One region of the Paenibacillus sp. OSY-SE genome, then DNA from elsewhere that is predicted to be linked to it. Evidence: riboswitches for the same ligand, from Rfam matches in the RefSeq annotation. Region 1 holds a riboswitch; each other region holds the start of a gene.
The links. A riboswitch is a leader RNA that binds a small molecule or an ion and turns the genes downstream of it on or off. The one in region 1 is predicted to bind magnesium.
Positions count from the first base shown of each region.

Region 2: another riboswitch for magnesium. It lies ahead of A372_RS0109210 (FtsW/RodA/SpoVE family cell cycle protein); the one in region 1 lies ahead of mgtA (magnesium-translocating P-type ATPase).
Region 3: another riboswitch for magnesium. It lies ahead of A372_RS0112190 (response regulator transcription factor); the one in region 1 lies ahead of mgtA (magnesium-translocating P-type ATPase).

Region 1 is NZ_ALKF01000203.1:64,903-76,037, forward strand. Features, by position in the region: gene A372_RS0129150 (oleate hydratase) at 1-1,314, opposite strand, end outside; gene dhaS (dihydroxyacetone kinase transcriptional activator DhaS) at 1,566-2,135, opposite strand; gene A372_RS0129160 (serine hydrolase domain-containing protein) at 2,314-3,474, shown strand; gene A372_RS0129165 (hypothetical protein) at 3,661-4,098, shown strand; gene A372_RS36800 (DNA translocase FtsK) at 4,163-4,447, shown strand; gene A372_RS0129170 (hypothetical protein) at 4,537-4,686, opposite strand; gene A372_RS39185 (hypothetical protein) at 5,259-5,381, shown strand; gene mgtA (magnesium-translocating P-type ATPase) at 5,922-8,567, opposite strand; M-box (ykoK) riboswitch at 8,932-9,104, opposite strand; gene speD (adenosylmethionine decarboxylase) at 9,465-9,887, shown strand; gene A372_RS0129200 (MgtC/SapB family protein) at 10,178-10,876, shown strand; gene A372_RS0129205 (hypothetical protein) at 10,921-11,135, shown strand, end outside.
Region 2 is NZ_ALKF01000167.1:5,765-16,899, reverse strand. Features, by position in the region: gene arsC (arsenate reductase (thioredoxin)) at 1-356, shown strand, start outside; gene A372_RS0109220 (hypothetical protein) at 646-951, shown strand; gene A372_RS0109215 (FUSC family protein) at 1,194-2,237, shown strand; M-box (ykoK) riboswitch at 2,331-2,504, shown strand; gene A372_RS0109210 (FtsW/RodA/SpoVE family cell cycle protein) at 2,799-3,959, shown strand; gene A372_RS0109205 (DoxX family membrane protein) at 4,041-4,553, opposite strand; gene A372_RS0109200 (GTP-binding protein) at 5,326-6,531, shown strand; gene A372_RS0109195 (GNAT family N-acetyltransferase) at 7,110-7,625, shown strand; gene A372_RS0109190 (DinB family protein) at 7,652-8,119, shown strand; gene A372_RS0109185 (MFS transporter) at 8,438-9,658, shown strand; gene A372_RS35400 (GNAT family N-acetyltransferase) at 9,849-10,688, shown strand; gene A372_RS36305 (hypothetical protein) at 10,864-11,091, opposite strand.
Region 3 is NZ_ALKF01000175.1:71,085-82,219, reverse strand. Features, by position in the region: gene A372_RS0112210 (FtsW/RodA/SpoVE family cell cycle protein) at 1-791, opposite strand, end outside; gene ftsW (putative lipid II flippase FtsW) at 802-1,938, opposite strand; gene A372_RS0112200 (hypothetical protein) at 2,065-2,616, opposite strand; gene A372_RS0112195 (sensor histidine kinase) at 2,709-4,094, opposite strand; gene A372_RS0112190 (response regulator transcription factor) at 4,099-4,803, opposite strand; M-box (ykoK) riboswitch at 5,158-5,332, opposite strand; gene A372_RS0112185 (serine hydrolase domain-containing protein) at 5,496-7,568, opposite strand; gene A372_RS0112180 (GNAT family N-acetyltransferase) at 7,728-8,537, opposite strand; gene A372_RS0112175 (CD3324 family protein) at 8,663-8,929, opposite strand; gene A372_RS0112170 (Ger(x)C family spore germination protein) at 9,256-9,666, opposite strand; partial or broken gene A372_RS0112165 (spore germination protein) at 9,731-10,168, opposite strand; gene A372_RS0112155 (hypothetical protein) at 10,417-10,638, opposite strand; gene A372_RS0112150 (helix-turn-helix domain-containing protein) at 10,826-11,135, shown strand, end outside.

The DNA of each region.
Region 1 (11,135 bases):
ACATGGAATGCAATTGGCGGATTGGATAATCGCGTCCATGTCTTTATCGAATTTAAGATGATGCAGAAGCTCTGTCAGTATTTCTTCACCTGTACAGTCAGACATTTTCTTCTTCACGTAGTCGCCTGTATTGTCTGGGAATAGACCGTAGCCCCAGAATACTTTGACATGTTCAGGCTGATTGCGGAAGTGAGGTTGATGCGCCAGTACAATTGACATCAGCCAGCTGGACTCTTTAAAGGTGACCAAGGCGCCTGTCCCTGCTTTGTTGCGGGAGAAGGCTTCCATCAGATCGAAGAATCTCGAATCTTGACACGTTACGGTGAAGGACTCCCACTTTGAACCATCGATGTTATCATCGAAGGAGGAAGGATTGCCTAAGCCAGACTTCTTGGCGGCGAGCCGATCCCACAGCTTCCAAGAGCTGCCTTTGCCGTTTAAGCTTGGCGCTTTGGTCATAGAGCCAAGGCTGTAGCCTTCTGTCATGGAACCATTGGTAACGATAACGAGGTCGCCTTCATTGAGGTCAATGGTACCTGCTGTGCCTTCTTTCACATAATGAATCTTCGTCACGGTGATATCGCTTGAATCTTTGAAATCAAGATCGGTCACCGTGCATTTCATATCAAAATCAACGCCGTACTGAGCCAAATATTTATGCAATGGAAGCGTGAGTGAATCGTACTGGTTGAACGGTGTTCTCGTTACGCCTTCAAGCGTCTGAATTCTTGGGAACTCATGCATGAAGCGAATCATATACCGTTTGAGCTCTACCACGCTATGCCAAGGCTGGAAAGCGAACGTAGTCGCCCACATATACCAGAAGTTCGTCTCAAAGAAGTGCGGGCCGAACCAGTCTTGGATGCGAGCTTTACCCATCTTCTCTTCCGGCGTAATGATAAGCTTAGACATTGCAATCCGGTCCGCCATATCAAATCCCATGGATGTAACGTCCTGAACCTCAGCGTTTTTATTGACGAGTCTAGCATTGGCATGGGTTGGATGGGCCGAATCGAATTCAATGATTTCGTCTCTGACGGATTTAGCAGGATCATCGATAGATGGAATGGATTTCAACAAATCCCACGTATTCTCGTACGTTTCATCATTCAGCATTCGGCCGCCGCGAATTACATATCCTTGCTCGCCGTTGCCAGAACCGTCGTTGCTGCCGCCGAGAATTTTCGTTTCTTCAATAATATGAATATTTTGTCCAGGGAAATCACAGTCTCTAACCAGGAAAGCAGCACCTGCAAGTGACGCTATTCCGCCACCGACAAAATATACTTGTTTGTTGTTGTATTCCTTGTTCATAACAGTCGCCTCCATTGGTAATTATTAATTGTGTTCCTTAGCAACCTAAATGTATTACATCGCGGCTGCTGGCGGAATAATCAATAAACAGCGACTGTATGATTTTTAGTCATTTGTTATAAAGTGTATATATTTCAAACAAAATGCTTGCGAAAATAGGAAAAGAATTGTGGAAATTGTGCGGTGGGCAAAGGGAAGAAAAACTTGGCTAGGCAGATTGCAAACTGGCGGATCGCCTTGTATGACTATTGTTATTGCGGTTTGTGCTCATATCGCTGTAACGCTTTTGCGAAATTGCCTTCGACTAATTCGTTCAATTTTTCAATCATCTCTTCCGGATCTTCCTTCATTCCGTGCTCCATCCATTGAATGACTAGGCCAGTAAAGGCAAGCGTATAGAAATTGGCGATAAATTTCTTGTCCTTTTCCTTGACTTCCATTTCGCACGAAACTTCGTTAACGACACCCATGATCAATTCTGTGGTGACGCTATACAAATAATGGTCCAGATGAGTTCTTGCTAATGAATTGAGCGTGTTAACACAGAATGCTTTGTTATTTTCGATATAGAGGAAAATCTTAAGGAGACCATGTGTCCACGTGTTATAGCTCCTGTATTGGGCGATGCTCTCAACCGCTTCCGTCTTATAGACCCAACCGAGCAGATCGTATATATCTTGAAAATGATAGTAAAAAGTTTGTCTGTTCAAGCCACAGCTATCCACGATATGCTTGACGGTAATTTTATTGAAAGGAACATGGTTCATGACTTCCTTGAGCGAAGTTGCAAGCGCTTTTTTTGTTATTAATGAACTAGACATTCCATCACCTTCTGCATGAGTATATAAAACAGAACTATGAACTTTATTATACCCACAATCTCATATCATCACAATTAACGCCAATCATCTCCAATTGTTGAAGTGATGAATTTGTTATAGACGTAAGAAGTGAAATTGTGTAATATATTTCTAATTTTAACGAAGGCGAGGAATAATTATGGGCGCTAACTTATTGAATACGAATCCGGCAAGCCTGCACATTTACGAAGGTATTACTGCTGCTTCCCCGCAAGACGTTGGGCTGCATCCGCAGCAATTGGGTAAATTAGATGTGCATTTTCTATCGCTAATTGAAAACGGATCCATCCAATCGGCCAGTTATCTGATCGCCCGGAATGGAAAAGTCGCTGCTTGGAAGTCAATGGGCAAGTTGGACGGCACGGCAGACAGGGGAGATCTGCAGCCGGATTCGATTCGCAAGCTGGCTTCCATCACGAAGACATTTACGACTGTAGCGCTCATGAAGCTGGTGGAAGACGGCAAGCTGTACCTGGATCAGCCCGTATGCACCATCATTGAGGAATTAAACAATCCTACGCATCAGGATATTACGCTATATCATCTGTTGACCCATACGTCCGGCATCCTGCCGGTTGGGGGTTACTTCAATGAACCGTATCCGAACCCTTGGTGGGGCACGAACGGAATGGAGGATTGGATACGCAAAGTGTTGCAAGGACCGCTCTACTATAGGCCGGGCGAAGCGTACAATTATTCGTCCGCAGGATTTTTGCTGTTAGGTGAAATCATACAACGAGTATCTGGGGTTCCGTTCGAATCGTTCGTCATTGAGAACATTATTGAGCCGTTGCAACTGGAGCGCACATTCTTCGACGTACCGGAATCGTTGCATGGGCAGGTGTGTGTTGTCGATCAATGGGACGTCAATTTGTTAAAGCCACAGGAGGATTATGCCAAGCTTCCCCCTCGATCGGACAGCGGGCTTTATTCAACCTTACACGATATGTGGAAATTCGGGCAGATGCTCTTAAACGGTGGAGCTTGGAACAGTGAGCGGATATTAGGGCGCAGAACGGTTGAACTGATGACACGCCGGCATCTGTTCGGCAAGCCTGCTTATCAGTGGGGAGGCAAGCTTCAAGATAAGCCCCATGCGCTTGGCTTCGACATTGCAGCAGATCATATGACGTCCTTTGAAACACAAGGAACTTTCCAATTAGAAGGCGCTGGTCGTTCGGCATTGTTCGTCGACCCGACGGAGCAAATGGTAGTCGTGTTTTTCGTTCCCTCTGTCAGCTCATGGGTTCCGCTATCTGTACTGGGAACGAAGCAGATTATTTGGTCGAGCCTGATGTAATATTTATATTGCTGCCGCTTCGAACAACGGAGCGGCTTTTTTATGTTGCTATCTGGGGGAATATGTTGATAAAAGTAAAATGTTAGTATATTAATGCTTTAGGACTATGTACTTAATTAGGGATATATTAGTAGAATGGGTAATAAGAGACAGATGACTCTACATAATGCGAAGGGTGGAATACCTGTGAAATTTAAAAAGTCATTTTCGATGTTTTTTGTATTTGTTATGGTTCTAGTATTTTCACAGAATGCATTTGCTGCTGTTGGTGTAGGAGACACAAAGGAGAGTGCAATTAACTTATTCCCTCCTTCAAGTATAGAATTGTATATTTCCAACAGTAAGGATAAAAATTGGTTTACTTGGACCAACAACACCGGGAAGATGAAGATGCTTACCTCTTTTTTGAACCCAAGTAGCGATTCCAATAAATTTAGATTAGGATTTCTTATGGAATATATCAACGGGCGAAAGACAGATTTGCTTTATGCAAGTACTCTTCCATCCCACATAATTAGCAATATATACATTCCTGACGGAGCTAAACTGTATATTGTGGTAGATAAAATAGATGATTATATGACGCAGTACAGGCTCGGCTTCCTTATTGATGATATACTTTAATTTCAGAGCGCTTTATAAGCCCCCATAGTGATGCTTTTTTATTTCCCTAGAAAGGATGATAACGATGGAACGTTCCGATGAAACGAAAGGAACAGTCGAAGATAAAGGCGAGTCGGATGAATTATATATTACGGCTGTAAAGATTGTCGCTGCAGCTAAACAGGCATCTACCTCTTTATTGCAAAGAAGGCTTAGGATAGGACATACAAAAGCGTCCGGTTATTTTTATTCTGCAAAAGAACATATAAGAAACCGCAGGGAAATATCCCACGGCTCCGTTCCTTACTTCTTTGCATCCACTCTCGCCTGCAGTTCCTTTGTAGCCCGATCAAATTACTCGTCCTCATAATCCACTTTTATTTACCTTTCTTACATAGAAGTCGATAGGACGGGTGCCATTGTCTGCCGCCTTCGGACTCATCAGGCGGGTCACCACATCTATTCGTAAATGCTATCAGCGTTTTCGTAACGGATCTTCTCGGATTTTACAGTTTCAGAATGTGGGCTATCTTTTTCTTCCTGAGTAAAATCTTGAGCTTTAATGGTCTTTTCTAAATTCTTCAGTCCGTTTTTTGTCGTTTTATCCACCCATAACACCCCCTTATTCAGGAATAGTTTTATCAATATAGTTCCTTCTCATCCCCCCTCATGATATTAAATTTCTTGTGACATCCTAAAAAAGAGCAATCTGTTCATTTGGCAGGTTATTATTTCATAAATACATAAAAAAGAAAAAGCCGCGGGTTAGTTCCCACGGCCAGTTGTCATTGTAACGACAAGTATTGCTTTTTCACCTTTGGGTATGGTGTAACGTATTTTTTTGAGGCTGCCCATTGGTGGACGAAGCCTACAATTTAACAGAGCCCCACGCTGCGATAATCGCCAGCGCGAGGCTCTTTATAATCCAATATCGTTAGACGTTCTAACTGGAAGAGGCTACTTACTGTTCTTATCCGAGAATATCGGTATTGAAAGGGCTGCATGTTTTGTATTACAATACAATTAATGATAATCATTATCACCCATTTGAGAAAGGACATGTTTGAGATGTAGTGGGTGAAAGTCATCCAACACTATCAATTATCGGAAGGTTTTTAGTTCAACTTATATTTAGTTCAACTTATATAGTAAGAAAAATCGATGAGGGGGAAGAGCGCATCATGAATTCATTATATCCGATTTTGACTGTCGCTTTAATGATTGCAGGAGGTTTTTGTTTATGGCTGGCGCTGGCTCATGATCTGCGTTTCAGGAAGTGGAAGAGAAGCGAATCGCCAGAATGAGGCGCTTGGACACAACGATGATTTCTCCTATTAAGGGCCTTACAAACGGCTCTTTTTTGATTTCACCGGATAAAAGACATCATCAAACATAACGCATACCTAAAGAAAATGTATTATGATAACACATATAGCGGAAGGGAAATAATTCATTAGTTACGTTTTTCCATTCGAACTTGCTTTTTTGGAGGGCATGGGAGTGAAGAAGAGGCTAAAACTATTTATAAAAATAGTGATATATGCGGCTCTATCGATTGTTCTCATTCTCTTTGCTTTATTGTGCATTTTTCAAATCGTTTTTATTTTGGGTTTGTGGTACCGGGATTACTTTATGTGAATGCAACATAATTAGAAGCATTATGAAGGAGAAGCTAATGTTGTAAGTTGAAAAGCTTCTATTATAATAGGAAGCGAAAATTCGCCTTGGCTAAGTGGCAGATTGCAGGCATTAAAATGAAAGAGGCTGGGGGCATAGCCCCCAGCATTTCATAATGGCTCCCTTGTTGCTTACGACGGCAAGACATGCAAGACATAGCCTCCCCGTTACAGCCATTCGTTGAATTTGCGAATGTACCATTTTTTGACCAGTTGAGTCAGCACGCAATAGCACAGCAACGTTCCCACCAGCCATGGGAAATATTCCATTGGCAGCGGCTGCAAGCCGAGACTCGCGCCAAAGCCCGAGAACGGGACAAAAATACCCGCGATCATAATGGCACAGGTCAGCAATAACACAGGCATGCTGGCTCTGCTCTGGATGAATGGAATTTTCTCGGTACGAATCATATGCACGATCAGTGTCTGCGATAGGAGCCCTTCGATAAACCAACCGGAATGGAACAACGTCTGCTGATCGATTGAATTGGCTGAGAAGATGTACCACATCAAGGCGTAGGTAGTGATATCAAAAATGGAACTGATTGGGCCAATGAATATCATAAATCTGCTGACAGACTTCGAGTCCCATTTCCGAGGTTTGCGTAAATACTCCTTATCCATATGGTCCCAAGGAATGGAGAGCTGGGAAATATCATAGAACAAATTTTGAATCAGCAGATGAATCGGCAGCATTGGCAGAAATGGGAGAAAGGCGCTTGCGACCAGTACGCTGAATACGTTGCCGAAGTTCGAACTTGCGGTCATTTTAATATATTTGATCATGTTTCCGAATGTTTTACGGCCTTCGATTACGCCGCGTTCCAGTACCATCAAGCTTTTTTCCAGCAATATGATGTCTGCCGATTCCTTGGAAATATCGACAGCCGTATCTACGGAAATACCGACATCCGCTTCTTTGAGCGACACTGCATCATTAATGCCGTCGCCCATAAATCCGACCGTGTGCCCTTTGCTTTTCAAGACACGGACGATTCGCGCCTTTTGCAGTGGATTCACTTTGGCAAAGACATTAGTGCTTTCGGCGACATCGGCCAACTGTTGATCCGTTAATCGTTCTATCTCACTTCCAAGCACGATATCACTGATAGTAAGCCCGACATCTTTACATACTTTGCGGGTAACCGCTGCGTTATCTCCGGTAATAATTTTTACTTCCACACCGCTGTCTTTCAGGGCCCGAATGGCCTCCCGCGCCGTTTCTTTCGGCGGATCAAGGAAGCCGATATATCCGGCCAGTACGAGCTCCTGTTCGTCTTTTACGCCATACGGTTCGTCTGTTGCCGCCATTTGCTTAATGGCTACGGCGATGACTCGCAAGCCGTCCATGTTCAAGCTGTTGACCAATCGTTGCGCCCGGTCGGCTCGTTCTGGCGTGAGGGGGACGATCTGCCCGTTGTCGGACACATGCGAACAAATGCTCAGAACTTCCTCCATAGCTCCTTTGCAGATGAGCAGATGTCCGTTGCCCCGTTTCTCCAGTACGACGGACATGCGGCGGCGGTTGAAGTCGAACGGAATCTCATCGAATTTCGAATAGTTATTCTCTGCGCCCAACACATCCGACAGTTCCGCATGCTCCAGAACCGCCACATCCAGCAAGTTTTTCAACCCGGTCTGGTGGTAGCTATTCAGATAAGCATATTCCAACACTTGATTATCTTCTTCGCCATTGATGTCCAGATGACGTTCCAAAATAATTTTGTCCTGGGTCAAAGTGCCGGTTTTGTCCGTACATAAGATGTCCATGGCACCGAAGTTCTGAATTGAATTGAGCCGTTTAACGACCACTTTGTTCCGCGCCATAATCGATGCGCCTTTGGCAAGATTGCCAGCCACGACAACCGGCAGCATTTCCGGCGTAAGGCCGACCGCAACGGATAAGCCGAAGAACAGTGCGTCCATCCAATCTCCTTTTGTGAACCCGTTGATAAGGAATATAATGGGAACCATAATGAGCATGAAGCGAATAAGCACGAAGGTAACGCTCTTGACGCCTTTGTCGAAGCTCGTAAGCGGCGGCTTGCCGATTAAGGTGCTGGCCATTGAACCGAAGTAGGTATGGTCACCCGTCGACACGACGACAGCGGAGGCTGAACCACTGATTACATTCGTGCCCATATAGCACATATTGTTCAGTTCCAGCGCATTGGTGGGCGTCAGTTGGTTGCGATTGCGAGCCAACTTCGAGGCGCCGCGCGGCAGCGTATCCAGCTTCTCCACAGGCATCGCTTCACCGGTCAAAGCGGATTCTCCGACAAACAGATCCTTCGAGTGAACGAGTCTGACATCTGCCGGCACCATGTCGCCTGCGGAGAGATGGATGATATCACCGGGGACGAGCAGTTCCAGATCAATTTCTTTGCGCTTAGCTTGACGGTTCACCGTTGCTGTCGTTTTGACCATCTCTTTCAGCTTCTCGGCGGTGCGTGCGGAACGAAATTCTTGCGTGAATGTAATGATGACACTAACGGTAACCATGGTTGTAATAATGACGACGGCTTCGATATCATCATCGACGATATATGAGAATAAGGCCAAGGAAAGCAGGATGAGAATAAACGGGTTTTTGAAGCAGGCAAGCAATTGGACATACCATGCTGGTGTTTTCTCGTGCGCCACTTGATTTTTCCCGTATTGTACCAGTCTCTTGTTGGCTTCTATGTCCGTGAGCCCCCCAGAACTTGTGCCAAGCTCTTCCATCAAATCCTCTTCGTGGACGATGGAAGCTTGGATTAAACGTTCCGCGATCTCGCGGTTTTGCTTTTCTTTATCTTTCGTTGGTTTGTTCATTATTCTAACTCCTCTCTACACAACACGCGTTTTCGATTGAAAGCGCCTGTTCCACTTCACTTCAAAATGAACGCAAAAAAGCTCTCCCTGTTGGAGGGAGAGCGAGTGTTCCGAGCATTCACCATGGGCTTGCATGTCTCAACTGCGCATACTTAAATACACCCGCCTGCATCTGCAGTTTGAATGGAAATAAAAGTATGGGAAACACGCAAGAGCATGACAAAGCCAGCTCTCCTTCAGTACAGGATATCGGTTGAACTTACATAATCGGCTGGTTGGTCCACTGTCCAAGGATGTTCCCCCCTCTGCAAAATAAAAACCCTCCAGGAGACCTAGAGGGTTAGAAACGCACGCAAAAAAGCTTCCGGATCCCCCTAGTCGAGTTTTGGCACTATACAACGTAAAGAGATGCAATGTCTCTTAGCCACCTTAAGAAAAGCCTTAATCCGGCAGTTCCTGTTCTACCCATGGGCATCTTTCGATATTTCTGGGCAGTGGCCTCTGTTTGTATAGGAGCCTCACCTAACGAGGACTTATTTAATTCCTTGTCATCTTAAGTCTTATATTTTCGTTTGTCAAGCTGTAATTTTGTTCGATGGGATGCCGCTGCTGTGTATGCGGTTCGGTAAATATGAGAAAAATGGGCATAACAAAGCAGTTTGTTAGGATTGACAATTGGATAATCAGGAAGTACGATTTCCTTGTCAGTATTTTACTATTTTGTGTGCAACAAAGGGGGTATGCACCATGGACAGTAGTGACAGTCGACAATCGCAATCAAAACTACTCATAACAAGGAGCGGGGAGGATAAGCGCTCGCATGGTGCTGCCATCAGCAGATAATCAGGTTGGGAACAGCAAGCTGATTGTCTTCTCCCCAGAAAGGGGAAATACCAAATGACCTACTCTACGTATGGAAGACACGTCGTGGCTGACTTATGGGAAGTTGATTTTGACCGGATTAATAATGCTGAATTTTTACAGAACCAACTGATCGAAGCCGCAGAAAAATGTGGAGCAACCGTGTTGTCCGTGTCGGAACAGCAATTTGAGCCCCAAGGGGCTACCGTACTTTTGTTATTGTCAGAGAGCCATCTCTCGATTCATACGTATCCGGAAAAAGGGTTCGCAGCTTTGGATTGTTACACCTGCGGGGACAAGGTTGATCCTGAAGTAGCCATTCACTATTTACTGTCTGTGCTCAAGCCTAAAACGTATGATGTGAAGAAGCTAATCCGGGGAGTCGGAGAAATGATAGAAGAATCGCCAGCGATAATTTCGATGCAGACACCTATTGACAACATGATTCATCTGAAGTAGAATCCAGAATGCTTGCAGGATTTATATTTGTTGGAAAGGGGGAATATGTTAATGGATAGCAGCCCGGGCCGAAATGTCATGTTTTCAGTCTGTTCATTTGCTGTGAAGAGGAAGAGCTCTGTTCTTTTGCCGCTCCCATGTTCCCCGTGTTTGGATGTTCACCGATCCCGTCAAGCAGGATGGGTCTGTTCAAGCAGGTTTATTTGACATGCGAGCCACACAAGGACATTGCTAGCTCTCCCTTTCCGGGAGAGCTTTTTTTGATCTATAGAGAGGTGATAGCGTTGACTATGGAAATGGTGCTTAAGCTGGGAATTGCTTTATTCTTTGGAATGCTCATCGGAATCGATAGACAAATTAAACAAAAACAATTGGGATTAAGGCCTAGTATGATCATCTGTATCGCCAGCTGTCTGCTCACCATCGTTTCGATTGAAGCATTCGGCAAATTTGGCGGTGCGGATCACCCGAATATGGATCCGATGCGATTGGCCGCGCAGATTGTAAGCGGAGTCGGGTTCATTGGGGCGGGTGTCATTTTGCGAAGAAGCAACGAGGTTATTTCGGGCCTGACCTCTGCGGCGCTTATATGGTCAGCTTCGGCGCTTGGCATTGCGATCGGGGCAGGGTTCTATGCGGAAGCGGCATGTGGCGTCATCCTGATGATTGCGGCTGTTAATGTCGTGCCCTACCTCATCAAATCAATTGGACCGGCAAGGCTGAATCGGTACGATGTCGCCGTCAAGATTGTAGTGGAATCCAATTTGCGCATGACTGAATTAATCAAGATGCTCGAACGTAAAGGTCAGTTTGGCCATACCAAAAAAGATGAATTCAAAATACGGCATTTAAAGCTTAAGGATCTCGATAACGAACGACAGCTCATCGATTTGGTGCTGTCCGTGCCGGAAAGTCAGTATACGACGGAAATATATTATTACATTAAGAAAGTGGACCATGTGTTAAAGGTAGATGTCGAGAATTTGTGATGTCAAGCGGAAGGCATAAACATTTTGGATGAAAGGAGTCTTGTATGATGATTAGGCTAAATGAATATCAATTCAAGGAAGAATATACGTACTATATATTACAGTCGTTGAAAGAAGGGAAGAAGGAAAACTTTCGCAGAGATTTCCTGAATATGCACTCCATGGATCAGGTGAACTTGTTTATGGAGCTCGATGAGACAAAACGCTTGCGAGCCTATTCCTTCTTGTCCCCAGCTGAATTTGGGCATATTTTCGCTGA
Region 2 (11,135 bases), on a different contig from region 1:
AGATGGCGGAGGGGTTCGGCAAACACTTCTTAGAAGAGGGATGGGACGTGTACTCTGCCGGCATTGAAGCGCATGGCGTCAATCCGAAAGCCGTTCAAGCGATGGCGGAAGTGGATATCGATATCTCTGGACAAACCTCGAACGTCATCGATATGGAGCTGTTGCGCCGCGCTGATGTGGTCGTGACCTTATGCGGTCACGCGAATGAGGTCTGTCCTGCGGTTCCGGCACACGTCCGACGGGAGCATTGGGGATTCGACGACCCGGCAGGGCAGGATTGGTCCGTGTTTCAGCGGGTCCGTGATGAGATAGGAGCACGTATTAAGCAGTTTGCAGAGCTTGGTTATTCGTCATAAATGCAGCACAGCAAGCCTCGACATGCGTCAGGTGTTGAGCCTGCCGAGAAACCCGCAATGAAGAGAAACGAAACCACATGCTATGACCGAGTAAGGTCGTGTGCCTGTGGTTTTTTTGATCTTGCAAACAAAAAGAAGCGCCCTAATTCGGGGTGCTCAGAGCGTTGCATTCTATTTCTACTTGGAAACGGCAGAAACGGACAAGTAATGGCAAGTTTCTGTGCTGATACCTAAAAATTGCGCATATGGTGAAGTATATCTCATTACAGTAAGAACGGAGGTTCTTCCCTTGCACAATAATCCTGCTCACCAGCAGTTGGTTTATCAGGCAGACCCCGCGATGGTTCAAGCCATGCATTCGGCCAGGGAAAAAGTTCACCATGTCTGCAACATGTATAAGGATCGGCATGTGCGAGTTCAGACGGTTGACGGTCAAGTATATGATGGGGTCATCTCAAATGTCGATAGAGATTATCTTTATTTGCATACCCAGCATCCCATGCCGCAACGCTCACTGTACGGTTCGTATTATTTTAATAACGACGTCATTTTGCCATTGGTGTTGTATAATTTGCTGGTCATTTCTTTGTTATAGTCATCAGACAGCGTCTGCTGCACGGTTGAAAAAAAAGAGTCCTTGCACCACTAAAGTGCAAGGACTTATTTGCGCGTCCGCAGCGTCCATATTAAAATCGGCCGCCCTCGCGCGCTCTTACCTCCTGATGCTTGATACAGGCAGACTTGCCGTATACAATAGGAAGGTACTTCATCTCGATACCAATAGAGAAGGAGTAAGTGAATATATTGCGTCATATATTAGTTAAAGGAGGGGTGACTGTGGCATTTGGCGCTAGAGTATTGAAGACGGGGATCGCGGTTACCCTGTCGCTATATATCAGTATGTTCCTGCAATTCAAGACACCGGTCATTGCCGCGGTAGCTGCGATCTTCGCGATGCAGCCGTCCATCTACCGTTCTTGGCGTTATTTTCTGGACCAGTTCCAGACTAATACGGTTGGAGCAGTAGTAGCATTATTGGCGGGGATGGCCTTTTCCAATGCACCGATTGCGGTAGGTATCGTCTGTATTCTGGTCATTATGATATGTTTGAAAATGAAAATGGAAGAGACCGTCGGTCTGACGCTCGTGACGGTCATTACGGTAATGGAAGCCTCGGGACAATGGGATTATGCATTGATTCGATTCGTGCAAATCCTGATTGGCATCGGTTCGGCGTTTCTCATTAACATTTTGTTCTTCCCGCCGAATCCGAAGGTTCAATTCATCGGGCAGATCCAGACCGTCTTCAACAAGATGTCGCTGCTTCTGCGCACGATTATTTCGGATGAGATCAAGGAAGCCGCGTTCCGAACAGAGAAGCAAGCTCTGGAAGACATTATGAAGTCGCTTGCGGATAAGTACAAGCTGTTCGAGGAAGAGACGAAGAAGTTAAAGCGCGCCAAGTACCGGGCTACGCGCCAATTGGTTGTGTACAAGCATCTCTTGAATACGCTGTGGAAGGGGATGGCGGTGCTGAATGCGATTGAAGAGCATTATTTTCAAACAACCCGGACGCCGGAGACGAATAAGTTCTTCGATCATCATCTGGAGATGCTTATCAAATGTCATGAACACGTGCTGCTCAAATTCGAGGACAAGGTAAAGCCAGACAGCACGGAAATTGAACTGATGGAAGCAGAGAACGAATTGTTTATGCAGAAGGCAATGCAGCATTGCGTACAAGAACAGGAAGGGATGCTGCGCCTCTCGATTGTGGCGGCGTCCATGTACGAATATGGTTTTCAGATTGCGCGCCTTGACCGGCTCGTCGGACACGTCGATAAGGAAGAGGACAAAGGACTATTAAACGGCTTGATATAATTGAATTGGAAATAAGCATGATGCCAATATTGGATATCGAGGAAATGGTTGACAAAGGTGGAGTTTAGGGATAGTATTCTCGGTAGTCTGATTATATATCCTCATTAGGTGAGGCTCCTATACAAACAAAGGCCACTGCCCGGAAATATCGAAAGATGCCTACGGGTAGAACAGGAACTGTCGAGCTAAGGCTTTTCTTAAGGTGGCTAAGAAATGATTGTATTTCTTTACGTTGTATAGTGCCAAAGCCCGGTTAAGGGGAGGCGTAAGTAAACACATTTGTTTCATTATGCACCCTCTAGCAGCTATGCTTGGAGGGTTTTATTATGTGCGCGGGAGGTGACTGTTCGAATGGACGGAAGCGGAAGTAGGATGTTTGACCAATTACGGCTTAGGTCTGCGATGCAGAAGCATTCCCTGATCATTTCCATTGATGGTTGCCAACGGGCATATGTACTTTGGTTATGAATCTCACTGGTTTTGCCACGGAACGCTTTTGATATCATTCGCATACATCCGAGAGCCGCTGCCAAGCAATTATGAAATAAAAGAGGTTATGGTATGCTGCGAAAATTAAAACGTGTGGATCCGTTGATGCTGTGGATTTTGCTGTGCTTTATGGCGGTTAGCACTATCGTTATTTACAGCGCAACGACAAATACGAGTTATGAAGGCTTGCACAAGAACAACATGATGCTCTATGCCGCATTTTTTATTCCGCTCCTCGTTACGGCTTGGTTCGATTATCGGGTTGTCGTGCGTTATTTATCCGTCATCCTCTATGTCACTGGCATTGCATTGTTGGCGCTTGTCATGTTCAAAGGGGTTGACATCAATGGTTCTGTACGCTGGATTGCCATCGGAGGACAGCAATTTCAGCCTTCCGAATTAATGAAGCTGTTCACCATATTGATGCTGGCCCGGTTTTTGGGGCGGCGTGAAGGGGAGGAGCTGCGGCTGGTTCGGGATATCGTCCCGCTCGGCCTCATTATCGCGATTCCGGTCTTTTTTGTTTTGAAGCAGCCTGATTTAGGAACGTCGATCGTGTTCGCGGCGATTTTTGTCGCTATGATATGGATGGCAAATGTGCGCATGTCACATATGATAATCGGTTTGTCTGCGACAGCCGCTGTTATCGTTTCCATTGTGGTTCTGTATTACACGAACAGCGATTTGCTGGCCCAATTCATTAAGCCTCATCAGATGGCGCGCATTGAAACATTTCTTGATCCGACCAGCGACTCGGATCAGGCGTGGCATGTGATGAATTCGATCCGTGCGATCGGCTCGGGCAGGCTGTCGGGAGACGGGTTCACTCAAGGCTTTTTTATTCATAGCGGGTACATTCCTTACAGTTATTCGGATTCGATATTCGTCGTCATTGGTGAGGAGTTCGGTTTTCTTGGATCCGCCATGCTCATTCTGTTATATTTTCTGCTTATCTACCGTATGGTTTTGATTGTGAAAGACAGCAATAATCTGGAGGGCGCCTATCTCGTTGTCGGCATTATTGCGATGTTCACGCTGCAAATCTTCGAAAATATCGCCATGCATATCGGGTTGATGCCGCTCACAGGGCTGTCCCTGCCATTTATAAGCTACGGCGGGAGCTCGCTTCTGACCAATATGATCTCGATCGGGCTTGCGCTAAGCGTCAAAATTCATCAGGAAGAACCCGATCTGCTAGAACCGCTCACAACGAAATCAGTCATGTTCCATTAATTGTGATGATGCTAATGCGGTCAGTCAAATCCGAATGTTGCGTGAACCAAGCCCTTGCCATTCAGGCAAGGGCTTGCGGTATTAAGCTTGAGCTTGCGCCTGTGGCTGCGCATGTGCCTGCGGGGGGATTCGCCTGGCCCTGCCGAGGAAAAAGTAACCGTCTAAGCCGATTCTGCCCGCGTTCCATCCGGCTACTGCAATGAAGCTGCAGATTAGGATAAACAAGGGATTCCAACTGATCGAACCTGAGAACAGAAAGGAAAAATTCATCATCATGCCCATAATAGAGGCCAGCCAAGTCATCAGCCCGAGAATGAGGCCAAGACCGACTAGAAGCTCGCCAAAGGCCACCAAGTAGCTGAAGAAGCCGGAGGTTGGCAGAGCGACGTTCTTGAGGAACCACGCCCACCAACCGGGAACGATTGGACGATCGCCAACCGATTTGGCGATCGCCGCTTCAAGAAAGCCGCTTGCATCGAATCCATTCGTAAGTTTCCCCCATCCTGCCGTCACCCATTTATACCCAACGTATAGACGGAGAACACACAGCAGCACGGCGGCGCTGAAATGGGATCGCAGCCAGTGCACAAACATAAGTAAACCACTCCTTTTGCTTTGAATTTAGGCAGCACGCTGTCTTATGATACCGGTTCTGGTATATTGTACAAAAGTTGAAGCGGTTTAACAAATAGTTATCGGTTACATTTTGAGGGGGAAATTTCTACAATTTTATCATTAATACATTGACTGATGAGTTATCAGGTATGAAAAAAGCAATTTCCAGTAACAAGGGGTAACTCTGCAAACGCTTAATGTCAAGTTGATTCAGATGGAAAGAAAACTGTCAAAAGTGAAAAGACGGCTTTAAGCAATAATAAATACAGAGCATAAGGGAAGAAGCAGGATGGGTACGCGCTGGCGGAGCTCATCTTTTTGCTGTGTATGCACAGTCGTATTTTGTGAGAAGGGGAGCGAATGGCCTTTGCATCCGGTGTCTTTTGACCATTCTCCCATTCACTCAGTCTCGTTGTGAGCACCGTGACGCTAGACGAGCACGAGTCACTTCCAAGCGGTGATTTCCATTTGCAGCGAAGGGGGTTGGGTGACGGAAGAAGTATTTTTCCTCGTAAAATCCTTCTTCTGATGTAAAGGGAGAGTGAGGCAAGAGGCGGATAGCAACAACGATGCGGTTGTGAGATTGAAGCTTTCTAGGAATTGAAGTAGCATTGATTCGTTGTTTTTCTCTTTCACGAGGAAGATGATGGATGCTTGACAAAAGGGGAATAGTATAGTTATATTTAAATCGTAATTATTACGAATAATAAAAAGGCGCTAATTATAGCCGCCGCATGAAGGAGGATAATCCATGCACGATCAGCGTATACCGGTAACCGTACTGAGCGGATATTTGGGTTCCGGGAAGACGACGATTTTAAATCATGTGTTAAACAATCGGGACGGACTTCGTGTAGCCGTTATCGTTAACGATTTAGGGGAAGTAAATATCGACGCGAATCTCATCAAAGACGGTGGCGGCTTATCCCGCACCGAAGAGAAGCTGGTGGAAATGTCGAACGGATGCATCTGCTGCACGCTGCGCGAGGATTTGTTGAAAGAGGTGGAGAAGCTCGTCAAAGAGGGCCGGTTCGATTACATTCTCATCGAGTCGACGGGGATAGGGGAACCGGTACCTGTGGCGCAGACCTTCTCGTATGTGGACGAAGAGCAAGGTATCGATTTATCGCAGTTATGCCGTCTGGATTGCATGGTGACGGTGGTGGATGCGTATCGTTTCTGGCACGATTTCTCGTCGGGCGACAGCTTGCTCGATCGGAATGAGGCGGCTGGTGAAGACGATACGCGGAGCGTCGTTGATTTGTTAATTGACCAGATAGAATTCTGCGATGTGCTCATCTTGAACAAATGCGACATGGTGAAGGAAGAGGATCTGCTGCAATTGGAAGGCGTGCTCCGCAAGCTGCAGCCGTACGCCAAGCTCATCCGCACATCTCATGGACGGATCGCTCCGCAGGATATTTTGAATACAGGGCGGTTCGACTTCGACGCAGCCAGTCAATCGGCGGGATGGATGCAAGAATTGCAGTTGGGGCATCACACACCGGAGACAGAGGAGTATGGTATCGCTTCGACTGTGTACCGCCGCAAGAAGCCATTCCATCCCGAACGTCTTACGTCATGGCTGGAGGATTTCCCGGACGACATCGTCCGCGCGAAAGGGTTGATGTGGTTGGCTTCGCGCAATGAAATGGCCACCAACTTCAGTCAAGCCGGTCCCTCCATTCAGATTGGTCCTGCCGGTTATTGGGTCGCTACATTGCCCGAACGGGAAAGGCAGGCCGTCTTAGAGGATCATCCGGAGATTGCGGCAGACTGGGACAACCGGTTCGGGGATCGCTGCACCGAGGTCGTGTTGATTGGCGTCGATATGGATAAGGAGCGTATGGTTCGTTCGTTGGATGCGTGCCTCTTGACCGATGAAGAGATGTCGGCGGACTGGTCGGCCTTTCATGATCCGCTTCCTAATCTCATTGTGGAAGAGATAGGCCAATAGTATAAAGATATAGCGGTAAAAGCAGGATGAGCCCGTGCTGGTGGAGCTCATCTTTTTATTTTGGTAATACAGCCGTTTGGGGAGAGTAGGAAGCCTGTACCATTATTCCCCCCATGTCTTTTGGTCATTCCCATTCACTCAGGCTCACAGCGGCGCTGTGCCGTTTGATGTGCAGCGTCACTTCCGAACGGACGATTTTCATTTGCAGCTACAGGAGTAGCGGGTGAAAGGCAGTGCCTATTTTCTCTAAGATCGGAACTTGAAGTGGGGGAAAACAAGCGACAACCTATGCAGCTTCTGCAGACGAGACGTCGGATTGAGTAGCTTGGAGACGAGAGAAATCCTTTTTTCTGATGGGAGGGGAGAGTGAGGCAAGAGGCGAATCAGAACAACAATATGGCCGTCCACCTTGCATATTTTGATATGGGGGATGGAACAAACGTTCTTGTAAGAGGCAGTTAAATTATGGTATAATTCAATCGGCTGGACGCAGTGAGCGATTCAGCGCAGGTGGTAATGTAATACTATAAGAGGATAAGGAATTCATATTTATGAATGAAGGAGCAGGTTGAATACATATGACGATACACAGAGCTGTCCCGGCCGAATTGGATGATGTGATGACGCTTGTTCGGGAATGTACGGAGCAGATGCATTCGCAAGGAATTAATCAGTGGGATGAGAATTATCCGAACGTTCATATTTTGATGGAGGACATCCGCTCGGGATGGCTGCACACCTACCGGGATGGCGAGGAGATTGTTGGGATGATGACCTTAGATGAAAATCAGGAGGAGGAGTTCGAAGCAATATCGTGGTGTGATCAGGGTGGAAGAGCGCTCATTGCCCATCGATTGGCTGTTAAGCCGAGCCATCAAGGGCAAGGGATTGCGAAGAAGCTGCTTGCTTTTGCAGATAACTATGCGCAGGAACAAGGTTACAGCAGCCTGCGCTTTGACAGCTACAGCAAGAACACAAAAGCCGTGGAGTTATATAAGCGGTTGGGATATGAAGTTCGAGGGGAGATTGTATACCCGTCCCTTGAATTTCCCTTCTATGTGTTCGAGAAGCATTGGACGGCTGTCAGCAATTAAGTTGGCGAAGGAGTAGCAATTAGACGATGATAAAATTATTTCAATACAATTGGATGGTACGTGAGGAATGGTTTGAGTGGTGCATGCAGCTTCCACATGAAAAATACATTCGCGAACGTGTAGGTGGAGTCAGAAGCTTCCATCGAACCCTGTTTCACATTATCGATGTCGAATCGAGTTGGATTCGAGCATTAGATGGCAAGCCAGACGAAATGCCATCATTGGAACAATATGATACGGTAGAACGACTTCATTCTCTATCCAAACATTACCGCTCTGACGTAGAATCATTCGCTGCCACGTGGACATCAGAGATGGAACTGAAGTCTTTCAGTGTACCTTGGGAGCCGGATGAGACGCATACTTATGGAGAAGTGATCCGACATGTCATTGCCCATGAGATTCATCATATCGGTCAGATCTCCGTCTGGGCACAAGAAATAGGGAGGAAGCCGGTGTCCGCCAATTTCATTGGCAGAGGACTGATCACATAACGACAGAGGATTGAACTGATAGCTCACATCGAAAGAAGCCAATCATTTCTATATAAAATCATTCATTAATTGAATTTTAATTGAATTATTATGTACGAACGAGACGATGCCTCCAAAAGGGCGCCGTCTCTTTGTATTTATAGGATATACGTTAAGGGAATGCATTTGACATATGGGATCTGCATACTGTAGAATGAACAAAAATACCAGTTAGTCAAAAAAAGAACTCTATGGTACGGAAATTGATAGAGGAGTGAGCAATGACAGTGAGTCGTCGCAGTAATTGAGATTGGTTTCGATTTTGGGGGAGGAACATGAATGTCCAGAAAAGAAAAATCTAGTGGTTCATTATTCATATTGATGTTGAATATGTTCATTGTCATGGTCGGAATGGGACTCATCATACCGATTATGCCGAAATTCATTACAGAGTTCGGGGCATCCGGACAAGCGATGGGATATCTCGTCTCGGCGTTTGGTCTAACGCAGTTTGTTTTTTCACCGTTTGCAGGAGAATGGTCGGATAAGTATGGGCGTAAAAAGATGATCGTCTTCGGAATTGCCATGTTTACGATTTCCCAGTTCATTTTCGCGGCAGCCACCGATATGTGGATGCTGTACGCATCCCGTTTCCTCGGAGGAATGGGTGCGGCATTCATGACGCCAGCCATGATGGCTTATGTCGCGGATATTACGACAGAAGATAATCGGGGTAAAGGACTTGGGTGGCTAATGGCTTCCATGAGTCTCGGGGTGGTCGTCGGACCGGGAATCGGAGGATTTCTTGCTGAGAGCGGAATTCGCATTCCATTCTACGCCGCAGCGATGATCGCGGCTATCTCAACTGTAATTTCGCTATTATTCTTACCGGAGACGGTGTCGATAGAAGCACGTATGAAATCGAAGCTCTCACAGACAAAGCGTGAAAACATTTTGAAGCAGTTCGCAAGATCATTCAAGGCACCTTATTTCATGCTGTTGGTGCTCATATTTACGATGACATTCGGTCTGATGGGCTTCGAATCAGTATTTGGACTGTATGTCGACAAGAAATATGGCTTCACACCTAAAGATATTTCGCTCATGATTACGGTTGGCGCCCTCTTGGGCGTAGTCATTCAAGCGGTTCTGATCGACAAGCTGTTGCGCCGATTCGGCGAGAAGAAATTGTTGAATGTCATGTTTGTCGTAGCTGGCGTGAGTATGATAATTATGGTGTTCGTCCAGGGCTACTTCCTCATATTTGCCGTATCGGGTCTGTTCTTCATTGCGACTTCTATTATCCGTCCGGCGATCAACACGTTATTGTCTAAGATGGCAGGAAATGAGCAGGGCTTCGTTGCTGGTATGAATAATGCCTATATGAGCTTAGGCAACATTATCGGTCCAGCAATTGCGGGTACATTGTTCGATGTAAACATTAACATTCCATATGTGGTAGGCGCAGTCATATTAGTTATGAGCTCCTTACTCTTAGCTGCATGGAGCCGAAGCAGCAGCGCGAGCAAAGCGGCCAAGTCTGAAGCGGTTCATGCATAATATTGGGTCAGCAGGAGTGCATCATGAGATGCACTCTTTTTTTTGTTGAAAAAGTTTCCATAGTCGGATACACTTGAACCAACTTTATGGAGTGCTCGACAACGAAATAGCAGGGCTTCAAATCGATATTGCAGCGTATTGTGTATGACATGAACATGTTCACTACAATAAACCCAAGGAGATTATTCGTATGAAAATCATGAATTTCTCGCATGCGGCTCCGTTCCTTGATGCCGCCCTGCCATTGTTAATGCAAGATGAAGCGGTGAACAATGTCATGATCGGGTTAGCAATGCAATTGCGCCAACAGCACAGCGATGTGTACTTCGCTCTGCTGTCAGACCATAAACCTGCATTGGCCGCACTCATGACTCCCTCAGGACCATTGCATCTGTACGGTAAAGATTGCACTGCCGGACATCTTAATCTGCTCGTGCACAACATCCGCCAGCAACTCAGGAGCGTATCCCAAGTTGTCGGACCTGCGGGGCTCACGAATCTGTTTGCAAGCGTGTGGTCCAATGCGACTGGCTTTAAAGCGGTGAATAGCAAGTTGTTGAGCGTATATTGTCTAGAGCGCGATATGCTGTTGCCCGATAAGAGAAGAGGTATGCTGCGCTCGGTAGAAACGAAAGATGAGCATCTTTTGACGCAATGGATGTATGAGATGTCCGTCGAGACTGGCATTCCCATTAGGGAAGAAGATGCTAGCTGGAGGACGAAGCAGAGCATTGCGGACGGAGATTTGTATTTGTGGGAAGTGGAAGGAAGGCCTGTATCTATGGCAGGGAAAGTAAGGTCGACCCCAAACGGTATTGCCATCCATTCCGTATATACGCCGCTGCCTCTGCGAAATATGGGGCACGCTGCCGCTTGTGTTGCAGCGTTGAGTGAACTTCTGCTTCACTCTGGTTATGACTTTTGCTGTATTTTTGCCGATGATACTCTTGCGGGGGCCGGACGATTGTACACGAACATGGGATATGAACAATTGGAACATGTAATTGAACACCACTTTATATTGGGTTGAGCGGAGGGCAGCATCGGGGGGGATAACAAGAAAAGAGCCTAAAGGCAGGCTCTTTGCGTTATGTCATTCATATGTGGAATGTGATTATGAAAGGAAACGGTGTAGCACGGGCACGAGTCACAATGGAAGGCCTACGCGATAGAAGTGGCTATACTTTGAACGGAGTGTGCCGTATTTATGCGCGCCGTTTCTTTTTTTTGTTTACTCGGCTAATGGTCGCTACCCCTTCTTCAATAGTATTGAACGTGAAAAAGTGCCGCGGTATCGGAACGCAATGATGACGGTTCACAATTTCAATGGGGTGAATGACGGGAAGGATTTGCGGATGAAAAAAATCGCGGATGATCGGAGCCGTCGGACAAATGATAGGTTCAGCTGGCGGGCAATGCGGTCTACAGGACATACGGTACAACTCCTTTCGTTTAGTTGGTTACATTATATTGGACT
Region 3 (11,135 bases), on a different contig from region 1:
GCGTATGGAATAAACCCGCGCCGAAGAAAAAATCCAGTGTCCCCGCTTAATCCGCCTGAACCTATCGCACTCATTGCATTTTTAACATGCCATGACTTATCGGGATCGCTGGTTGGGTCGAGAAAAGTCTGTATTCTCGACATTTGATGAGGCTGCACAAGCTTGGATAACAAATCGTGATCCGCATAGTACAACCAACAAATGGCCCCAATCAAAAGTGCCATCACACTGAAGCACAGCAACATATAAAGGGCACGTATGTTGCCCATCCATAGCATGCTTAGTAATACTCCAACAAAGACCAGCGCAGTGCCTAAATCAGGCTGCTTCATAATAATGATAATGGGAACTAAAAAAACGATGCAAATAGGAAATATGTCTTGAACCAGCCGAAGTTGTTCACCTGCCCGCTTCTGCAGCAGATGAGCGGCTAATAAAACCGTAGCTAGCTTCATCATTTCGGAAGGTTGTAGCTGAAAGCTTCCAATACTCAACCAACGGACCGCTCCGTTAATGTTCTCTCCTGTGAACATGACTAGAACGAGCAGGCCAATTCCGATGCCATACAAGATATAGGACAGCTTTCCAATCAATATGTTGTAATCGAATACCGCCACAAGCAGCATCGGAACGCAAAACACACCGAATAACACTATGTTGTTCATATGAAGACCATTCAAATTGGTACCCGAAGTGGCTTCGTAAATAGCTACAGTGCCAATGGCGATTAGACAAACCATGATGAGTAAAGTCAATATATCTATTTTTTTGAGTTTGCCGATAAAAATCATATAGAAACCTCTATTTCATTTCTTGTGAATTGTTATTTCGTTCTTGCCACCTTCGATTGTTATCCCGGGATATACTCAGTAAAATTCCAGTGCTTGCCATACACAATATTAAAGAGGAGCCACCATAGCTGATAAAAGGAAGCGGAACTCCCGTAATGGGCAGACTCCCGGTTACAGCTCCAAGGTTCAGCAGGAATTGAATGAATATCATCGTTACGATTCCCATTCCCAGCATTACCCCAAATGGGTCATTACTCCTGATCGCCGCAGTAAAGCCTCGCCAAAGAAACAGAAAAAAAACAAATACGAGCAAAGATGTGCCGACAAATCCGAATTCTTCTCCGATAACAGCGAAAATAAAATCCGTGTGCGCTTCTGGCAAATAAAAAAGCTTCTGGACACTTCGTCCAAATCCTGTGCCCGTGAACCCCCCATGCGCTAAAGCATAGAACGATTGAATCAGCTGATACCCGGAGCCAGACTGGTCATCAAACGGATTTAAAAATGAGCTGATTCGTTGGAGCCGGTAACTTTTACTGAACGCAAGATAAATAAAAATCGGTACAAGCCCCAGACTTAGCATGAAAAGATGACGCAAATCAATACCGCCGATCACAATGATCGTGCTTGAAATAAAAAACAAAATTAACACGGTGCCGAAATCCGGTTGCATCATGATAAGCAAGAGGATGAAACCAACCATAACCAATAGGGGCAGCACTCCTTTTTTGAAATCCCGGATCCGTTCTCCTTTTTTGCTAATCAAAGCGGATAAGTATACGATGAGTGATAACTTGGTGAATTCAGCCGGTTGAAAAGTAAAGCCGCCCACAAAAAACCATCTTTTTGCTCCATTGATGTTAACACCGCCAATCAACACCAGTACAAGCAGCAATAACGACATAAGCAGAAGGAATGGCGCAACCTTTTTCCACATTGGAAAGGGAATGCTCATAAAAAAGAGCATGATAACGAGTCCGGCGAAAGCAAATATGCTCTGTCTTAATGCGTAATACCACGGACTTTCATGCTTAAAGGTGACGATGGACGAACTGGCGCTAAAAACCATAGCCAAACCAAAGCAGACCAGTAAAACCGTTAAAAAAAGCAGCAAAAAATCCGGACGGCCTTTTATTTTACCTTTCAAATCGGAAACACCTCCTGAAAAAGCATGGCCGATTGGACTTAATCCTTCATGGAACCCTGCCTTATCATCGGTTTTCGTGGATGATCAAAACAAAAAAGCCCTCCTGTAAGAGAGAGCTTGCGGATATCACCTGTGCAATTGGATAGACAACCCGCTCCCGTCCAGATCAAATTGGCCGCGGTATCCTTTTTTGCCCCATAGTGTCATAGCGTTATCCCTCCACACGTAAACATCCAGCCCTTTTTCTCCTGCCCCCAAGGTCCATCCCAGAATGATGTCGGAGAGTCCGTCCTCGTTAACATCCGCAATCCCTGCGTAATCCAAGCCGTAGCCGTAGCCTTTCGTATCCCAGACGATCTGCCATTCTTCATCCTGCTGCTTCAACAACGCAGCCTTTCGTATCCTTTCGTTATGAGAGCTCTCTTCATATACCACGACAGCCTCATCGATGCCGTCTCCATCCACATCTCCGAATGAAATGCCTTTGCTCCCTTCACCATGGGCCGAGACTAACAACCTAGCTCCGTCAGGCAGTAAAGTTCGAAGGATGTCGCTATGGAGATTCTCTTCAGACAATGGAGACTTAATCAAATCGATGGGGGTAGCAGGCATGCTGCACCCGCCAATCCACAACAACGTAGTCACAATGAGTCCTGTCCACATCTGCTTACCCAACATTCTGTTCCCGGCTCCTCGCTTGTCATTGTTCTATTCTCTATTTTATATGGCTGCAAAAAATAAGAGGTTATGAAAAAGTTAAAGTTCCTTTGTTAGTTGCGTGGAAGATAAATATAAACCTTAGTTCCCTGTCCTGCCTGACTGTCGATCTTTAACTGTCCTTGGTGCAGCTTGACGATTTCATAACATATGGATAATCCCAAGCCGCTCCCGGCAGCACTGGTATTCCCCTTGTAAAACTTTTGCAAGACATGCTCGATGTCCTCCTCCGCAATTCCCGCTCCCGTATCCTCGACGGTAATGACAACCTGTTCCTGAGACGAGTGGGCACGCACTTTAATGATTCCATTAGGGCCAGTAAATTTAAGTGCGTTGTCTAATAGATTAATGAGCACTTGCTTCAACCGATTTTCGTCAGCGTGAATGACGGGCAATGTATCGTCTGCCTGCACCTCCAGCGAAATGCTCTGTCTGGCAGCTCTTGGAGCCAGCTGCTTACCGATATGCCGAAGCAAGTCCGCTAGATGAAGCGGGGTGCGGGATAGCACAATTCGTCCATTGTCCAGCTTAGAGAGATCCAGTAATTCGTCCACCAGCACAGTTAACCTGTCGGTTTCCGACTCAATGATTTCAAGCCCGTCTGCAAGCATAGCCGTACCGTCCTTCGGCTCCGTTTTTAAGGTTACTACCCACCCTTTAATGGACGTTAACGGGGTGCGAATCTCATGGGAGACGGATGAAATAAAATCGTTTTTGAGCTGTTCGTTTCGCCGTATTTTGGCTGCCATCGTATTGAACGTATCCGCGAGCGTTCCCAGCTCGTCCTGGTACCGTTTTTTCGCTCTTGCCGTGAAATCGCCTTCAGCCATTTGTTCGGCTGCCAGCTTTAGCTCCGTAATTGAACCCGTAATTGTCCTGGACAGGAAAATGCCGAGAACGGCAACAATCGCAACGACAATTAGACCGACGGAAATAAATATGGCAGAAATATAGCGGATGGTTGCCATCGTGTCGGTTAGAGAAGTGACAAATCTGACTGCCCCCACTGTCATATCCTTAGCCTGCAGCGGATAAGATACGGCTAATACGGTGTCATGCGCGGATGGCTCACGTCCCTTCCAGATTCCGACGGTTCCGCTGCATGCTTCTTGCACATCTGGATAATCGATCATATTTTTACTGTCTTGAGCTCCCGCAGAGTCCTGAAGAAGCTGCCCGGAAGAACTAATAATCTGCACTTGTGCGGCGGTATTTTGAGAAAATCCGTTTAATAGCCGTTCGGACTGCTTCTCTAATTCTTCCTCGGCAAAATATTGATGAAAAAAAGAAGCGGATATTTCCGCTTGATTCACCAGGATTCGTTCAACATTGTGATAGTAATAATAGTTCACCGACGCAATTAGAAAAATTTCCAAAATACATACTGTAATTAAAATGACGGCAAAATAACTTCCCACTAATCTTTTTTGGATGCCCAAAATTTCATTCTTCCTTTCTCCAACGGTATCCCCGTCCCCAGACGGTTTCGATCAGCCGCGGCTTGGAGCAGTCGTCTTCAATCTTTTCTCTCAGCTTGCGAACGTGAACATCTACGGTCTTAGGATCTCCGACAAAATTTACTCCCCAAATCAGATTCAGAAGGTCGTTTCTGGATAAGGCTTTATCGGGATATTCCAAAAACACCTTAATCATTTGATATTCTTTCGGCGTTAAATCGATTAAACAGTCAGATTTAAATAACTTGTTAGCATCCAGATCAAGCCGGATCGCGCCAGACTCGAGCACCTTGCGTGGAGGTCCCCCCGCATGCTGGGTACGGCGCAGCACCGTTCTGATTCTCGCGATAAGCTCTAACGGATTGAACGGCTTTACGATGTAATCGTCAGCACCAAGTTCAAGCCCCCTGATCTTGTCCAAGTCTTGTCCGCGCGCAGTGAGAAAGACAATCACGATATAGGGATCGATTTCTCTTAGCTTCCTGCAAAACTCAAATCCATCTATATCGGGAAGCATGATGTCCAGAACCACTACATCCGGCCGAGTTGCGGCGAGACTCTGTAAAGCCGTCGCTCCAAGTGCAGACTCAGTGACTGTGAATCCGTTTCTTTCCAAATTAATCGATACAAAACGTCTTATATTGTCATCATCCTCAACGATGAGCACATGGTTGCGGTGTAAAGATTCCATAGCTGCCTCCCCAAAGCCCAATCCAATTCATTGGGCTAATAATGAAATAAACGATCACAAAAAAGCTCTCCCTGGCATCAGGGAGAGCTGACTGTTGTATGTGTTATCTCATTCGCTCATTAGTCAAATACGCATATTTAAATAGCCCTGCCCTACCAGTTAGAGCCGCCGGGAATATACGTAAGGGAAACATTTGAGAGCGAAGAGAACACAGTTCTCCCTTTTTGCATAGTGCTGATGATTATATGATTCACTACTCGGAAGACTGTCCATTCGGAAGTTCCCCCCTTTTCTAAATAAAATGAAAAACCCTCTAGTATGACTAGAGGGTGTAATGAATGCACACAAAAAAACATCCGTTCCCCCAAGCCGAGTTTTGGCACTATACAACGTAAAGAGAATCATTCATCTCTTAGCCACGTTATGAAAAGCCTTAATCCGGCAATCCCTGTTCTACCCATTGGCATCTTTCGATGTTTCCGGGCAGTGGCCTGTATTTGTATAGGAGCCTCACCTAACGAGGACATATTTATTACTTCTGGATCGTATCCCTATCGCTTGCAATTGTCAATAGCCAAGGTGAAAATCATAACGATTTGACCAAGTGAGTAAATCTTTCTCTAGTGGAACTCCCCACTTCCCTTAATAAAAGCGGGTTCAGCGCCGCCGCGCAAACCTGCTGCATGATGAAATTATTTCAGTGAAATTCCGAACTTCGCGCCAGCCTCGCCTGCGAATACAACTGTGCCGCTTTGCGGCAGCACGATCTCGTTCTTGCCGCTGACGACCGTATCGTTCACGCACGCGCCTTTTTGATCGTATACAACGAAGGCGCCGGTTTCCGGCATATCAACCAGGATCGTCTTTCCTGCGGCTGCCGCAGGAATGCTGTACCATTTGGCATATCCATCCGCTTGGACGGTAACAGAAGATTGCTTGCCCGCATAGAGCGGCTTTACAGCCTCTTCGCGAACATACAGGCTGCCGGCTACATCCAAATATTCAATGCCATTTTTCATATAAAAATTGTGTTCCATCGCATCTCTGCTGCCCAAAAACGGGATTTGCAGCTCGCTGACCGCTTTGTCCGCCCCTTTTATCTTTTTGTTCGCCCAATACCCAGAAGCATCTGTAACGGTGGAGACTTGGATGGAAGGCATAGAGATGTAATACCACATCGATGTATATTTTTCGTTGACTGCATAATATTTCTTGCCTTCACGATTCGCCCATACCGCAGCCGCATCTGCCGATAATGGATTGGCTTCAAGCTTCTCGGCAGTATATTGCGACAGCGCCGTCTGTCCAAGGCCCGGCAAGGCGGAATACGTTCTAACCCATAAATAGGTCCGTCCGTTGTCCTCTGTAACAAAGCTGGCCTTTTCGCTTCCATCCGCATTAACGAAAGAGCCATCAGCGGTGTACGTGTATTTCGCAACGGGGTATTCAGGCAGCATAATCATGGACACGGACAGCTCGCCATCAGCGCTGACTTCTATCTTGGCCAATTGGTTGAAAGCACCGTAAATGCCTGCGTTCTTCGCAACTTCCTGCGGCATGTTTGCCTTTACGGGCACGCCATGCGACTTCGCCGGTTTCCGTTCTTTCATAACGCCCTTCTCTTGCAGCGCGCTTAGCAGCATCTCATTCGCCAATAATTGATCGGTCATGCTGTCGCCGCCCGAGGAGAGAACGGCTGCGGCCATGTTATGCTCCGGCAGAACGACCAGCGATGAATGATACAGTATCGTATCGCCGCCTTTCGTGAGCGCCTTAATGCCGTAATCGCTGAATGGGAACATGTTCACACTATCCCAGCCGAGCCCGAACCCGACTGACGAATCGGCATCTTTCGGCCACATGCCTCTTTTGTACTCTTCTTGCTCCATTGCCTTTACCGATTTGTCAGAAAGAATGCCGTCTGCTTGCCCCGTGAAGATCTTTGCAAACGAAACGATATCTTCGGCTGTTGAATAAATGCCGCCCGTTCCGATGACATTTATGGTGTCTCTTGGAAGCTGCCCTTCATAAGTTGGATAATAGAGTCCTGCCATCCTGGCTGGATCTAACTGTTCCAGCGGCGTCTTTGTATTGGTCATGCCTAAAGGCGCTGTAAAATACTTGTGTATAAATGATGTGAAGTCCATGCCGCTTACTCTCTCAACCAGAATCTCAGCTAACGTAAAGCTGTCGTTGCAATACACCGAGAACGCGCCCGGATCTGCCTTTAGGCTTTGAACAGCCAGTTGTTCCAATAATGCATCATGCGCATGGGTGTCGTTATCGTCGAACAACATGGCATTTCCAAGCGTAGCTCCGCCAAGACCGGAGGAATGGTTCAACAACATGCGCGGAGTAATTCGTTTGTAACGATCGTCTTTCATTTTAAAGTCGGATATATAACTTGCTACCGGCGCATCCAAATTCACCTTTCCTTCATCCACCAGCTTCATCACTGCTGCCGCGGCGAACATCTTACTCGTTGATCCTACCCCATACATCGTATCAGCAGTCAGTCCCGTGTTCCCCTCTTTATCGTTCGTGCCAGAATGGCCTGATACGACGATATTGCCGTTATCAATGAGTGCGTACTGCACGCTTGTGATACCGTATGTCTCCGTTAGAAGCGCGGCCTTCTCAGCAGCTATTTTCCGGGTTCGGTCGTAGCCAAGTTCATTGTTGTTGCTTGCCGCCATCGACATCATCGGAGCGAGCATGGATAGCACCAGCGTCACTGCCAGTGTCACTGCCAGTCTTTTTCTCATTTTGTTGCCTCCCAGTATTCATTGTGTTAATCATCTATATTACGAATAATGTGCGCCAATCGTTCAATTACTGACTTATAACAAAAAAAAGCGTGCAACCTTTGCATCTCTTGATACAAGGTTGCACGCTGAAAGCCCAGCATACAAGCGGACTCCATGTCATTGAACTTTCAACATATTTCTATTCTCATACACCGAGATATTGCACACCGCTCTGAATCCGGCTCGCCGATACAGGTTTGCGCCTGCCTCTGACGCTTGCAGCACACATAGCCCGTCATAGCTGTTCTTGATCTCTGATAAAATAGAGTTGAACATGGCGGAGCCCAGCCCTTTTTTCCGCTGCTCTGGCAGCGTCGCTATATCATAAATTCCAACGCTGCTGTTAGAATACATTGCAGATCCTATGCATACTACCTTTTCATTAAGTAACCCAATAAACAATTTCAGATCCGAATGATTGTATAGAGTTGATTCTGAAAGGCAATCATAGTACTTTCTCACGTACATGCCTTCCATACGATTCCCGAATAAAGAGGACAAGGCGGCACCAAATTGTCTTACTTCCATCGGTGAACTGACTTGTCTGACCGAAAAGCCATCCGGCATTTCCGTTGCAGGATGCAAGTCCGATGTATTTGCATACATGCCGGCATTGACTTCGGCGAGAAGCAAGCCATGCTTCACGATTGCTTGCCGGGTGCTATCTCTTATATTGTCCCAGCACCATAAAGACATCGGGAAATTCTTATCCGTAAAATAGTCCACCGTTTCATGAAGCAGACGCTTATCATCTGCGCTATCGTTGAACAAGATACTGATATTGAACGTATCTGCCGGCATGCCGCAATCCACATATAAGAATTCATCCGTTTCTTTGATGGACATTCCTGTGCTTTTACTTGCAACATACGAAACCTTGTATGAAAAGTTGTGTTGAATCATTGCAGCCATTTTTTGATCGTTCATGTGAACCTCCACCACATTTTATTGTTTCCTAAGTTCAGCATATAATAAAATGGCCAAAGTTCTATCCCTTTTATTCTTTACAACTATTCTTAACACACAGGAACAGCCCCAAAAGAAGCTTTTTATTATTCTTTTACATAAACAATTTTCCGTATGCTGTCATATGAAAGGCTGTATTCAATTGCAAGTTGTTGAATGGAACAACCCGCCTTGAATTTTCTCTTTATTTCCTTATTTCTTTCTATTAAATAAAGCCGATATCCTGATGTTTCACCCCATTTTTTGCGGGCAACACGCGGTCTGGGGATGTATAGGATCTCGCCATTGATATGTTTTTGGATTTCCGATATCAATTCTTCCGGCAATACATCATTGGCATTCTTATATTTCATTCCAACTCACTCCTTAACAATATTGACTTAAGGAATGCAAGTCTGCGTTCTAAACAAGGTAGACAGTCAGAATGAATGTCGGCGATCATTTATTTATCTCCATGCAACCATCGCCATTTGTTTATCGTGCAGACGTTGCATGGAGTTCCGTGAAGATAATAGCCGAAGGAAAAAACATGTACTCACCTCCACTTATTCATAATTACTCAATTGTACCATAAATGTAATCTTGGATGATTTCTTCTATCCCATACGATTAGCCGGCAGCGGCATGCCTTCCTTATTCAAACGTGCCTGTGCGTACCAGATTGACCTGAACGCGGGACTCAATCTTTGCCTCGGGAAACAGGGTATGCCATTTTTTTTATAAATAGATCGCGTGTAAGCGTGTCTGCGATTTCTTTGATGCCTTGGTCGCCTAGCTTGCCGTCGAATAAGACAACCCGAACCTGACCGTTAACCAAAGTTCGGGAAAGCTGCCGATTGAGATAAATGTTGGCGCCTTTACTGCTATTAGCCGTGCAAGACACCACTTTGGTCTTCTGCTTAGCTTCCGGTTCCGGATTGATGAGAACAGCCGTGACACGCAATTTATCCTCCTGTTCGGCTTCTTGTGCAGCGTCGTATCCGAGGGCAATGGCAATCCCTAGATTTTCTAGAACGATTGGCTGTACACAGCCATTGAGCACGCATAAGCATAGGATCGCAAGGCACAAGGCGTTCAAGGCGGATTTCATTTTTAGTCCCCCCTTTTATTTTCATTTTTCCACCAGGCTGCAACATACGTCAGTGCGAACAAAATAGAATGTTGCTGGTGAAGCCAGCTTGGCCGATAACGATACCGCCGACGATGCCCATTGTCTGTCCAACCTTAGTCGGCAGCCTCGCTCCCGCCTCGCGCAGCAGTTCCATCGTCACTTCTAATATGAGCGTCTTGAACAATGGCGGAAACGGAACTCTAGACCGGGATTCGATCAACCATACAAGCAAGGAGGAAGGAATTATCTCATAATGGAACGTCAGCGCCGCCACATAAGCTGGGGTCAAAAACACGGAAACAAACAAAGCCACCACCCGCAATCCGCGGAGAAATGTCCCGATACCCCAACCAAAATAGCGGTCTTCGGTCGACAGGAAGAAATCTATGAATTCGCTCGGCCCTATAATCGCCTGCGGACTGCCGTCCGCCAGAATGACGACTTTGCCTTCCATTAGCGAATGGCTGGCGAGATCGATACGCATGAGACGGAGCGGACAACCAGATCGGCACTATCGTGGAATTGCTCAAGCAGCTTTTCCCGTAACGTATCGGCGTAGAGCGTCATCGCTTGACCGCCTCCTTTGGGCTTCGTTATTGTCGCATTGTGCGCTTATATTTCTTTGGTCGCTTTGCATAATCAAACAAATTATTCCCTTTTCTTTTACATATCATGCAAATGATGTTATCGCCTCCATTATCCAAACTGCAGATGATGCAACCAACGCCTTTATCCTTCAAACAGAAAAAAAGAGACAGCCAAAGCCGTCCCCTTCCGGTAAACAATAAACGTCAAAATGAAATACATAGCACCGCAATGACCGCCAAAGGTAAAGGTGCTGCCCATTACTCCGCCAAACACCATGGATAGGAGCACGAGGATGATTATATGTTCCGGCTTGAAAGACATCATGATGCCAATTACGGTTATGACCAACACGATGCCTTGCATGGCAATTTAACTCGTGGATTCGCGCATGCGCATTAATCTTTTGCCGATTAATGCGCTGATTGTTCATCTTTTTTTGATGTTGGCATTTGCACAAAATGGATAAATCGTTAATAATTGATTACATTTCGCAAAAAACATGGTAAAATATAGGTGGTCAATTATTTGCAAGACAAAGGAAGGTGAGTTTGTGAGTACCGTTACTGCGAAGCCTGCAACATTAGGGGAGCTAATACATTATCATCGCAAAAAAAAAGATATCAGTTTAAACAAGCTAAAAGAACTGGTGGGCATTGATAAGGGCAGTCTGTCGAGAATTGAAAACGGAGAAGTCAAACGCCCAGATTTCCAAATGATATTGGCCATCGCTGCTGCTTTAGATATCCCCTCTGAAGACATCGTAGAACTGTACATCGAAATAGGACACAAAGCAAATGTGATGTATTCAATTTTAGTGAAAGTACTTGAATTTTCCATGACGTCTTCGTTAGTTATTAAGA